3 regions of the Tardiphaga sp. P4_G1 genome follow, and region 3 is predicted to be linked to each of the others. Evidence: riboswitches for the same ligand, from Rfam matches in the RefSeq annotation. Region 3 holds a riboswitch; each other region holds the start of a gene.
The links. A riboswitch is a leader RNA that binds a small molecule or an ion and turns the genes downstream of it on or off. The one in region 3 is predicted to bind cobalamin.

Region 1: linked by a shared signal. The riboswitch ahead of AC1DUY_RS12995 (TonB-dependent receptor plug domain-containing protein) and the one ahead of AC1DUY_RS19150 (TonB-dependent receptor) in region 3 are both predicted to bind cobalamin.
Region 2: linked by a shared signal. The riboswitch ahead of metE (5-methyltetrahydropteroyltriglutamate--homocysteine S-methyltransferase) and the one ahead of AC1DUY_RS19150 (TonB-dependent receptor) in region 3 are both predicted to bind cobalamin.

The regions. Positions count from the first base shown of each region.
Region 1 covers NZ_JBFUJU010000005.1:58,380-61,654, reverse strand. The annotation lists gene AC1DUY_RS13005 (O-acetylhomoserine aminocarboxypropyltransferase) at 1-470, shown strand, start outside; gene AC1DUY_RS13000 (alpha/beta fold hydrolase) at 474-1,262, shown strand; cobalamin riboswitch at 1,311-1,514, shown strand; gene AC1DUY_RS12995 (TonB-dependent receptor plug domain-containing protein) at 1,547-3,275, shown strand, end outside.
Region 2 covers NZ_JBFUJU010000001.1:608,032-611,306, forward strand. The annotation lists gene metE (5-methyltetrahydropteroyltriglutamate--homocysteine S-methyltransferase) at 1-1,778, opposite strand, end outside; cobalamin riboswitch at 1,883-2,094, opposite strand; gene AC1DUY_RS03010 (peptidoglycan DD-metalloendopeptidase family protein) at 2,263-3,275, opposite strand, start outside.
Region 3 covers NZ_JBFUJU010000007.1:358,201-361,475, reverse strand. The annotation lists gene AC1DUY_RS19150 (TonB-dependent receptor) at 1-1,964, opposite strand, end outside; cobalamin riboswitch at 2,071-2,260, opposite strand; gene AC1DUY_RS19145 (alkaline phosphatase D family protein) at 2,406-3,275, shown strand, end outside.

The DNA of each region.
Region 1 (3,275 bases), on a different contig from region 3:
GTCTCTCGCCGACCAATGCATTCCAGCTGCTGCAAGGCGTCGAAACGCTGGGCATTCGCATGGAGCGCCATGTGGCCAATACCCATGCGGTGCTGGCGGCGCTCACGGCCAACAAGGCGGTCGACTGGGTGCTACATCCGTCGCTGGAGAACCATCCGGATTACCAACTCGCGAAACGCCTGCTGCCGCGCGGCGCCGGCTCCATCGTCTCGTTTGGTATCAAGGGCGGCCGCAATGCCGGCCGCAAGTTCATCGAAGCGCTGAAGCTGACCAGCCATCTTGCCAATGTCGGTGACGCCAAGACACTGGTCATTCATCCCGGAAGCACCACGCATCAGCAAATGGACGCCGAGCAGCTCAAGGCCGCCGGCATCGGCGAGGAGCTGATCCGTCTCTCCATCGGCATCGAAGCCGCCGATGACATCATCGATGACCTCGCGCAGGCGCTGCGCATCTCGCAGAAGGGCTGAGTGATGCAACTCACCGTCAACGGTCACGAGACCTATATCGCGAATGGCGGCCGCGCATTCGATCCTTCCCTGCCCGTGGTCGTGATGATCCACGGCGCCGGCTTCGATCACTCGACATGGGCGCTGCATACGCGCTGGTTTGCGCATCATGGCTTCGCCGTACTGGCGCCGGATCTGCCCGGCCATGGTCGCTCACAAGGTGAAGCGCTCACGACCATCGCCGATCTCGCAGACTGGACAGCAGCATTGATCGAGGCAGCGGGCACAAAGACTGCGCGGCTGATCGGCCATTCCATGGGCTCGCTGATTGCGCTGGAGACCGCAGCGCGGCATCCCCGTAAAGTCACGCGCCTCGACCTGATGGGCACGGCAGGGACGATGACCGTCGGCCCGGATCTGTTGAAGGATGCCGAAGCCAATCAGCACTCCGCCATCGACATGGTGTCGATCTGGGGGCTCGGCTTTCGCGCCGAACTCGGCGGCAGTCTCGCGCCGGGGTTGTGGATGCATAGCGGCGCGCAGCGCGTGCTGGAAGCCACGAAGCCGGGCGTGCTGTTCGCCGATCTCAACGCCTGCAATACATACCAGAATGCGCTGACTGCTGCGGCCCAGCTCGAAATCCCGGTCACGCTCATCCTCGGCGAGCGGGACATGATGACTCCCGCCAAGGCTGGCAAGACCCTGGCCGCCGCCTTGAAAAACGCCCGCACGGTGATTCTGCCGGGCACTGGCCACATGATGATGGTCGAGCGCCCCGACGACGTGCTCGCCGCGCTACAGCACGAGCAATAGAGTCTAGAAGTCTTCGATGACTGTTGCACCGCGCGGCGCGCTGTGCTTCCTGTCCTCTCAGTTATCGGTGCCTCCGCGAGGAGGTGAAACGGGAATGCGGTGCGGGGAAATATCCCCTATGCCGCGGCTGCCCCCGCAACTGTAAGCGGCCATTCCGGGTCCACAAAGCCACTGAATTTGCATCGCAGATTCGGGAAGGCGGACCGGGAGACCACCGCGAGCCAGGAGACCGGCCGGTAACGAGTTTCACACTCGTTCGACGGTGGGTCGACGGAAGGGGTTAAATGACTATCCGGAATTTGGCCGCAGGCACTGCGGCCGTTGTTGTTCTGTCCTGCTCTCACAGTGCTGCGCATGCGCAGTCCAGTGCCGAGCAGCTCTCCGAAATCGTGGTGACGGCGGACAGAGCACCCGAACAACTCAATCGCACTGGCAGTTCGATCAGCGTGGTGTCGGGCGAGACCATTGCGACCAGCAATCCCGGCTCGCTGGTCGATGCGCTGCGCACCGTGCCCGGTCTCGACATCACCGAAACCGGCGGCCCTGGCGGCACCACCAATGTCCGCCTGCGCGGCGGCAACACCGGCCAGACGCTGGTGATGATCGACGGCATCCGCGTCAATGATCCCACGGCGGCGTCCGGCGATTTCGAATTCGCCATGTTCACGCCTTCGGCGATGGAGCGCATCGAAGTCCTGAAGGGCCCGCAGAGCGCACTCTATGGATCAGACGCCATGGGCGGCGTGATCAATATCATTACCAAGAAGGGCTCGGGCCCTGCGCAAGTCAATGTGCGCACGGAAGCCGGCAGCTATGGCACTGTCGTCACGCAGGGATCGCTGACCGGCTCCAACGGTCCGTGGTCCTACGCTTTCACAGGTGGCGGTCAGCATTCGAACGGTTTCTCGCGCTTCGGCTATCGCATCCCTCAGTTTGAAGCGCTGTACCCCAATCTCGAACGCGACGGCTTTGATCGCGTCGGCGGATCGGCCAGGATCGGTTACGATGCCGGCGAGGGCATCCGGCTGGAAGCCGGCTTCGTGTCATCCTTCACGCGAGCCGCCTATGACGGCACTTTCAGTCCGACGTCGAGAGCGGTGCAGCTTCCCGACACGCCTTCAAATGTCACGCGCCTGCTTCAAACCGTTTACGGTCGCGCCTCACTGGATTCATTCGGCGGCATTCTCACGCATAATGTCACCGTGTCGAACACGCATACCGAGCGTTCGAACTATGACGTAACCTATCGCACCAACATGCTGCCGCAGAACACCACGACCAATATTCTCGACTACAATGGTGACAGCCTCGGCGCAGAATATCAGGCAAACCTGAAGTTCGGCGCATTTGGCTCGCTCATCTACGGCGCCAAGACGCAGAGCGAGACAGCCAAGACCTACACGACCGCCATCCTGCCGATACCGGCCGCTATCACACCCGCGCTGGCGAAACGCCAAGATACCAATTCGGTCTTCGCGCTGTGGTCGGTCCCCGTAGGCGAACGTCTCAACATCACATTGGGCGGCCGCGTGGACGACGTCGTGGATGTCGGGCGCTTCGAGACATGGCGTGCCACGGCCGCCTATACGATTACAGAAACCAGCACTAAGTTCCACGCCAGCGCAGGTACCGGCGCCAAGGCACCGACACTGTTCCAGCTGTATTCAACGGCAAACGGCACGCCGACGCTCAGCCCGGAGCAAAGCTTCGGCTACGACGCCGGCGTCGATCAGAGCCTTTTCAACGGCCGCGTGGTGGTCTCGCTGACGGGCTTCTCGAACGACTACAGCAATCTGATCAACTTCGTGACGCCGACGGGAAGCCCCGGTTCGTGTCCCGTTGCCCAAACCACAGGCTGCTACATCAACGTCGCCCGCGCCGAAACGAATGGTCTCGAAGTTGGCGCCAATGTGGACGTTATTCCGGGCCTCATGAAGTTCAACGCAGCCTACACCTACCTGCACGCGCAAGATCTCGGCAATGATACAGTGCTGGCACGGCGGCCGAAGAACT
Region 2 (3,275 bases), on a different contig from region 3:
AGCATGGCCTTCATCGGACGTTCGGTGAGCGACTGTGAGTACTGCCACCATTCGACGGTCATCGGATGCGGCCGGGACACGTCGCCGAACAGCACAGGTGGCCGCACGCAGCGGGAGCCATAGGATTGCACCCAGCCATGCTTGGTGAAGGTGAAGCCGGAAAGCTGCTCACCAAAATACTGCACCATGTCGTTGCGCTCGAACTCGCCGTGCACCAACACATCGAGACCGATATTCTCCTGCCAGCGCACCGCCCTCGCCGTCTGGTTCTGCAGGAACGTCTTGTAGGCGGCATCGCTGAGTGTGCCCCTGACATGGGCCCCGCGTGCGTTTCTCACTTCCGCGGTCTGCGGAAACGAGCCGATGGTCGTTGTCGGGAATGCCGGCAGCTTGAAGCGTCGATGCTGTTCGGCAGCGCGCGTGGCAAAGTCACTGCCCCGACGACGCATTGTCGCGTCCACAGAGGCGACGCGTTTGGCGACCGCAAGATCGTGGATCTTCGACGATGCCAGTCGCGCAGCCGCCGCGGCGTCCGACGCGGCAAGCGTTGCAGCGACATCAGCGCGGCTGCCAGCCAGCGCTGCTCCAAGTGCGGCCAGCTCTTCCATCTTCTGGATCGAAAAAGCCAGCCAGCTTTTGACGTCCGGATCGAGATCAGTCTCAAGGCTGAGATCGATCGGCACATGTAGCAGCGAACAGGACGGCGCGAGCTCAACGCGATCCCTCCCCAGGAGATCGACCATGGGTTCCAGACTATCGAGCAGACTGGACAAATCGGACCGCCAGATATTGCGGCCATCGATCACGCCCAGCGAGAGGATCATGTCCTTCCGCGCCTTCGCAGCGACTTCATCGAACTGGTCCTGCGCGCGGACCAGATCGAGATGAAGCCCGGCGACGGGAAGCGACAGGGCCAGATCGAGGTTGTCGCCCAGCTCACCAAAATAGGTGTTCAGCATGATCCTGAGTTGCGGAACCGCTTCGGCAAAAGCCGCATATGTCTTTTGCAGCGCCTGCCGGGCCGGCGCGTCGAGATCGAGCACCAGACATGGCTCATCCAGTTGCACCCACTCGGCGCCGCTATCGGCCAATTCCCCGAGCACCTCAACATAGACGGGCAGCAATCTGTCGAGCAGTGTCACCGGATCGAATGACGCATCCGCGCTCTTGGCCAACTTCAGATAGGTCACAGGCCCGACTAGCACAGGTCGTGTCTGATAACCCAGCGATCTCGCCTCCTCGTACTCCTTGATCGGCTTGCGCGATGCGACACTGAAGGTCTGATCCTGCGCCAGTTCAGGCACCATGAAGTGGTAGTTGGTATCAAACCACTTGGTCATCTCCTGTGCTGGTACGCCTTGCGACGTGTCATGCGCATGAGAGCCGTGTGTACAGGCCTCGTCATGCGCGGCGCCTTGTGATCCACGTGCCATGGCAAAATAGGTCGCGAAGGAAACGTCTCCTCCCTTCCAGCCATAGACCTTCGGAATGGCGCCTACCATGACGCTGGTATCGAGTACCTGATCGTAGAATGAGAAGTCGTTCGACGGCATGACCGTGATCCCGAGCGACTTCTGACGCGCCCAATTTGCGGCACGCAGCCCGACGCCGACATCGATCAGCGCATTCTCGTCGATTGCACCGGACCAATAGCTTTCCAGCGCCATCTTGAGCTCACGCCGCGGACCGATCCGTGACGTTCCCAATGTAGCAACAGGAAGCGAGGACGTAGATTTGGCAGAAGACTTGGAAGAAGTAGACTTTGACACAGTAGACATGGCTTAACCCCAATGATTGGGGGCAAAAGGCCAAAGTGACACGTCTGGATTCCACGACGGCAGTCGCGGAATCGCAACCGCACCACCGGGACACCCCGCCCGAGGACGTTTATGTTGTCGAGGCAGGTCTCCTGGCTCGCGGGTCAATGCTGCTGTCCGGCCTTCCCAAAACCTTTGCAGGTCTCAGTGACTTTAATGGACAGCGGCTCACCGCTTACAGTTGCGGGGGCAGCTCCGGCCTTGGCTTAACGCCTCACCGGCTTCCCTCTTAGCTTCGGGCAAACCTTCCCGAAGAACCACGACATGTTCACATATGGGCAACATCGCGCGGCAGTCAACCGAGCTTGCGTGCGCAAGCTGCCCACTCGCAGCAGCGCGTCGAAGATTCCGGAGCTGGAGTGGGCCGCAGCCCCGGGATCAAACGTATCAAGCCCGGCACGAGGCCGGGCTTGCTTAAATGCGAACTACACTTCGTGGATTGCGCTTACGCCCCGTTGAGGAACTGCAGCGGATCGACCGGCGACGAGCCCTTGCGGATCTCGAAGTGAAGCTGCGGCGAAGTAACCTCACCGGACTGGCCGGACTTGCCGATCACCTGACCGCGCTTGATGGTCTCGCCACGCTTCACCATCAGCTCACTCGCATGGGCATATGCGGTGACGTAGCCGTTGGAGTGACGAACGAGGACCAGATTGCCGTAACCCTTCAGCTCGTTGCCGGAATAGGCAACGACGCCATCTTCGGCAGCCTTGATCGGCGTGCCTTCCGGCACGGCGACGTTGATGCCGTCGTTGGACTTGCCATTGGTCTTGGCGCCGTAGCCTGTGACCACGCGGCCGCGCACCGGCCAACGGAACGTCGGCAAAGCGCCGGTTGCGTCAGCGGCTTTAGTCGGCGATTCCGGCGCGGTTTCTTCAGGCGTCGTCGTGGCACTTGCCAGACGGGCCTTCTGTGCGGGCTCGGCAGACGCAACACGGGCCACGGCAGCGGACGTGACCGCGCCAGCCGGAGCGGCCGTCACGGCTGCGACGGGCGCAGCGAGCGGCGCTGCTACAGGAGCTGCATTGGCCGTACGCGCGCCGGGTACCGTGATCTTGGAGCCAAGCTTCAATTGGGCAGTCGGCGCCAGACCATTGGCGCGCGCGAGTTCGGCGACCGGCACGTTGTTCCGGCGCGAGATGCTCATCAGCGTATCGCCGCGATTGACGAAATGCATGGTCGATGCGCCGACGGCAGGTTTGCTCGCAGCAGCGGCAACGGCCGGAGTTGCCGCAGCGCCCTGGCGCGGAATGATCAGCGACTGGCCGGGCGACAGCGCGCGCGGACCCTTGTAGCCATTGGCCTGCAGGATCGCGGCCGACGAGACGTTGTAGCGCTTCGCCAGACCGTCGAGCGTGTCGCTGGTGCCGACGATGATCGAGGTGCCGCCATCACGGGCAAGGCCGTTGGTCGCTGCAACCGAGCGCGGCGCCGTGGAGCCGGTGGTTTCGATCGGCG
Region 3 (3,275 bases):
TAGTTCACAGCGATGCCGCCCACGTTCTGGATGAAATCGTCATATTTCGCGCGCACGAACGCGGTGTTGGCGTCGACGCGCCAGCCATAATCGAGCGAGACGCCGATCGAGGCCTCGATGCCACGCGAAGACTGCTGGCCCACCTGCACGACCCGTGTCAGTGTCGGGTCGGTTCGGTCCGGCGTCAGCAGGTTGTTCTTGACGATCTGATAGCCCGCCAGCGTCCACTCGCCACGGCCGCCCCAGAACGACTGCTTGACGCCGATCTCCACCTGTTTGCCGGTGGCCAGATCGAATTTGGCGTTGGCGTTGCTCGCCGTGATTAGGCCGCCCACAGGATCGGCTGCGACCGAATACTGGCCGTAAAAGGCCAGATCCTTGATCGGTGTGTAGACCACACCGGCGCGCCAACTGGTCGAAGAATAGTCCCGGCTGTAGCTGTTGGCGGCATTGCGAACGTCGGTCCGCTCGACGGTCGGTTGGTCCTGGCGAACGCCGGCGATTAAGGACAGTTGCTCGGTGACCGACAACCGGTTCTCGGCGAACACCGCGTACTGGTTGGTCACGCTGGAGAAGTCCGACGTAAGCGGATCGGGACTGAAGTACAGGCCAGGATTGAAATTGATGGCGTCGACCGACGACGATCCACCATAGGGCGAGTTGGTCGAGCGCTTGAAGTCGATGCGGTTGACGTCGAAGCCGGCGACGAATTCGTTGGCCATCCCGAGTACATGGCCCTTGAACGTGGCGTCGAAGCGGTCGCCGATCTGTTGCTGGTCGTGGAAGATTTCCAGATAGGTGCTGCGGTCGATCAGGCCGGTGGCCGGATTGAACGCATAATTTTCGAGCTCTTTCCAGTGCCGCTTGCTGTACAGGTAGTACAACGTGTTGCGGATCGAGATGCCGTCGGCCACTTGCCACTCGGTCTTCACCTGATTCCAGCTATCCTGCCAGCGGATGGTGCTGTCGCCTACATTGTAGTTCTTGAAGCGCAGCGCCGGATCGAACTGGCCGTTGATCAACGGCGTGCCGAAATAGCGCATCGGCTGGCGATCGCCGTAGTCGGTCGAGATCGTCCAGACCACGTCTTCGGTCTGCTTGACCTGCACGGCAGCATGCAGCGCTATGTTCGAGCTGTTGCCGCGGTCGACCCAGCCGTCCGACATGTTGCCGGTGGCTGTGATGCGATAGGCGACGTCCTTGTTGATCGGGCCGCCGCTGTCCACGGCGATGCGGCGTTCCATGTTGCTGTCGAGCGATATCTCGGCCTGATTGCGCGGAATCCATGATGGCATCTTCGAGATGATGTTGATCGCGCCGCCGACCGCGCCTTCGCCGAACATCACGGAGGCCGGACCGCGCAGCACCTCGATACGCTCGGTGGACCAGGTGTCGAACGGAAAGTTCACGGTGCCCGCGCCGACATAGAGCCGCGTGCCATCGAGCAGTATCTTCACCGAATCCGTGCCGGAGAAGCCGCGGGTGCTGTAGGCGACGCCGCCATTGCCCGGATCTCCGATGGCGGTGATGCCGGTGGCGTTCTGCGTCACCGCGTCGAGCACGTTCTGCTGGCCGCGTTCGGCCATGGTTTCTGCCGAGATCACTTCGACGCTGGCCGGCGTCTGCAGGCGCGTGAGGCCGAGGCGGCTGCCGGTGGATGCAGTGCCTGTGAGGTTGAGCGTCGGCGCTGCGAAGACAGCGCCTGTCGGCGTGGCAACCGGCGCGCCGGTATTGGCAGCGACATTGCGCTGTTGCCGCGAGCGCGCAGCGCGCGATGCATTGCCGTTCGTGGCGCGGCGTGCGCGTTGAGGTGTCGCTGACGGCTGAACGACAACAGGATCGAGCGTCTGGCTCGACTGTGAGGTTTGCGACCAGCTTTCGCTCGGACACAACAAGCAGGAGAGAGCAACAGAATAAAGAAAGGGAGTATGTCGCTTCGATGCAACGGGAGAAACGGAGGTCATGAACAGGACTCGCGGTTACGTGGCACGTCACCGCAAACCAAGTCGCCCCGCCGCTTTCAAACAGGCAGTGTGACTTCCACCAGGACACCCCGCCCAATGTGCTCGCGTGTGACCACGACTGGCGGCAGGTCTCCTGGCTCGCGGGTCACTGCCTGTCGCCGCCTTCCCAGGTGAACACCCAGTGGCTCTTGGCGCAGGCTCGCCGCTTACAGTTGCGGGGGCAGCCGCGGAATCGGGGGATCCCCCTCACCGCATTCCCTTTTGATCCCCGAAGGGAACCGTCGCGTTCACGTTAAGGTGAAATTTCCAAATGTGTCAATCAAGCTGCCAATCATTCGCAGCTTGCTTTGGCGGGTGTTGATATTGCGCATCACCTGTCATCGCAGCGTCAAGCGATCTGCCTAGAGCCACTGGTGCCAGAGCCAGGATCAGGAGTTCGCCATGGCACTACGTTTATCCCGTCGTCGCTTCCTCGCGCACTCAGCCGCAGCAGGCGCAAGCTTCCTGGCGATGCCTTACCTCAGCCGCGCGGCGGATCGTCCGGTCGTGTCGCATGGCGTGCAGTCCGGCGATGTCGGGACGAGCAGCGGCATGATCTGGTCGCGTGCGGATAGACCAGCGCAAATGATGGTGGAAGTCGCCACGACCGAATCCTTCAGTAATGCGCGCATGTTGCCGGTTATCACGGCGCTGCCCGAGAGCGATTTCACGGCGAAGCTGCTGCTCGACAATCTGCCCGCGGGACAGGACATCTTCTACCGCGTCAAATTCCGCGATCTCTCGCATACCGAGATCGTCGGCGAGCCCGTCGTCGGTCGCTTCCGCACGGCGCCAGCGGATCGCCGCGATGTGTCCTTTGTTTGGGGCGGCGATGTCGCCGGGCAGGGCTGGGGCATCAATGCCGAGGACGGCGGCATGGTCACCTTCGCCACCATGCGCAAGCACAATCCGGATTTCCTGATCCATTCCGGCGATACCATCTACGCCGACGGCCCGATCCTGCCTGAAACGAAACTGCCGGACGGCAGGATCTGGAAAAACACCATCACGGTGCCGGAAAAGGCGAAGGTCGCCGAGACGCTCGACGAATTCCGCGCTGCGCACAAATACAATCTGCTGGACGACAATGTCCGCGCCTTCAATGCGCAGGTCCCGATCTTCGGCCAGTGGGACGATCACGAGGTCACCAACAACTGGTCGCTCTCGAAGCAGTTGCCGTCGTCTTACAAGGAGCGCGACATCACGCTCCTGGCGGCGCGCGGTGCCCGTGCCTTTCACGAGATGTATCCGATCTCGGTCAATCCGACCGAA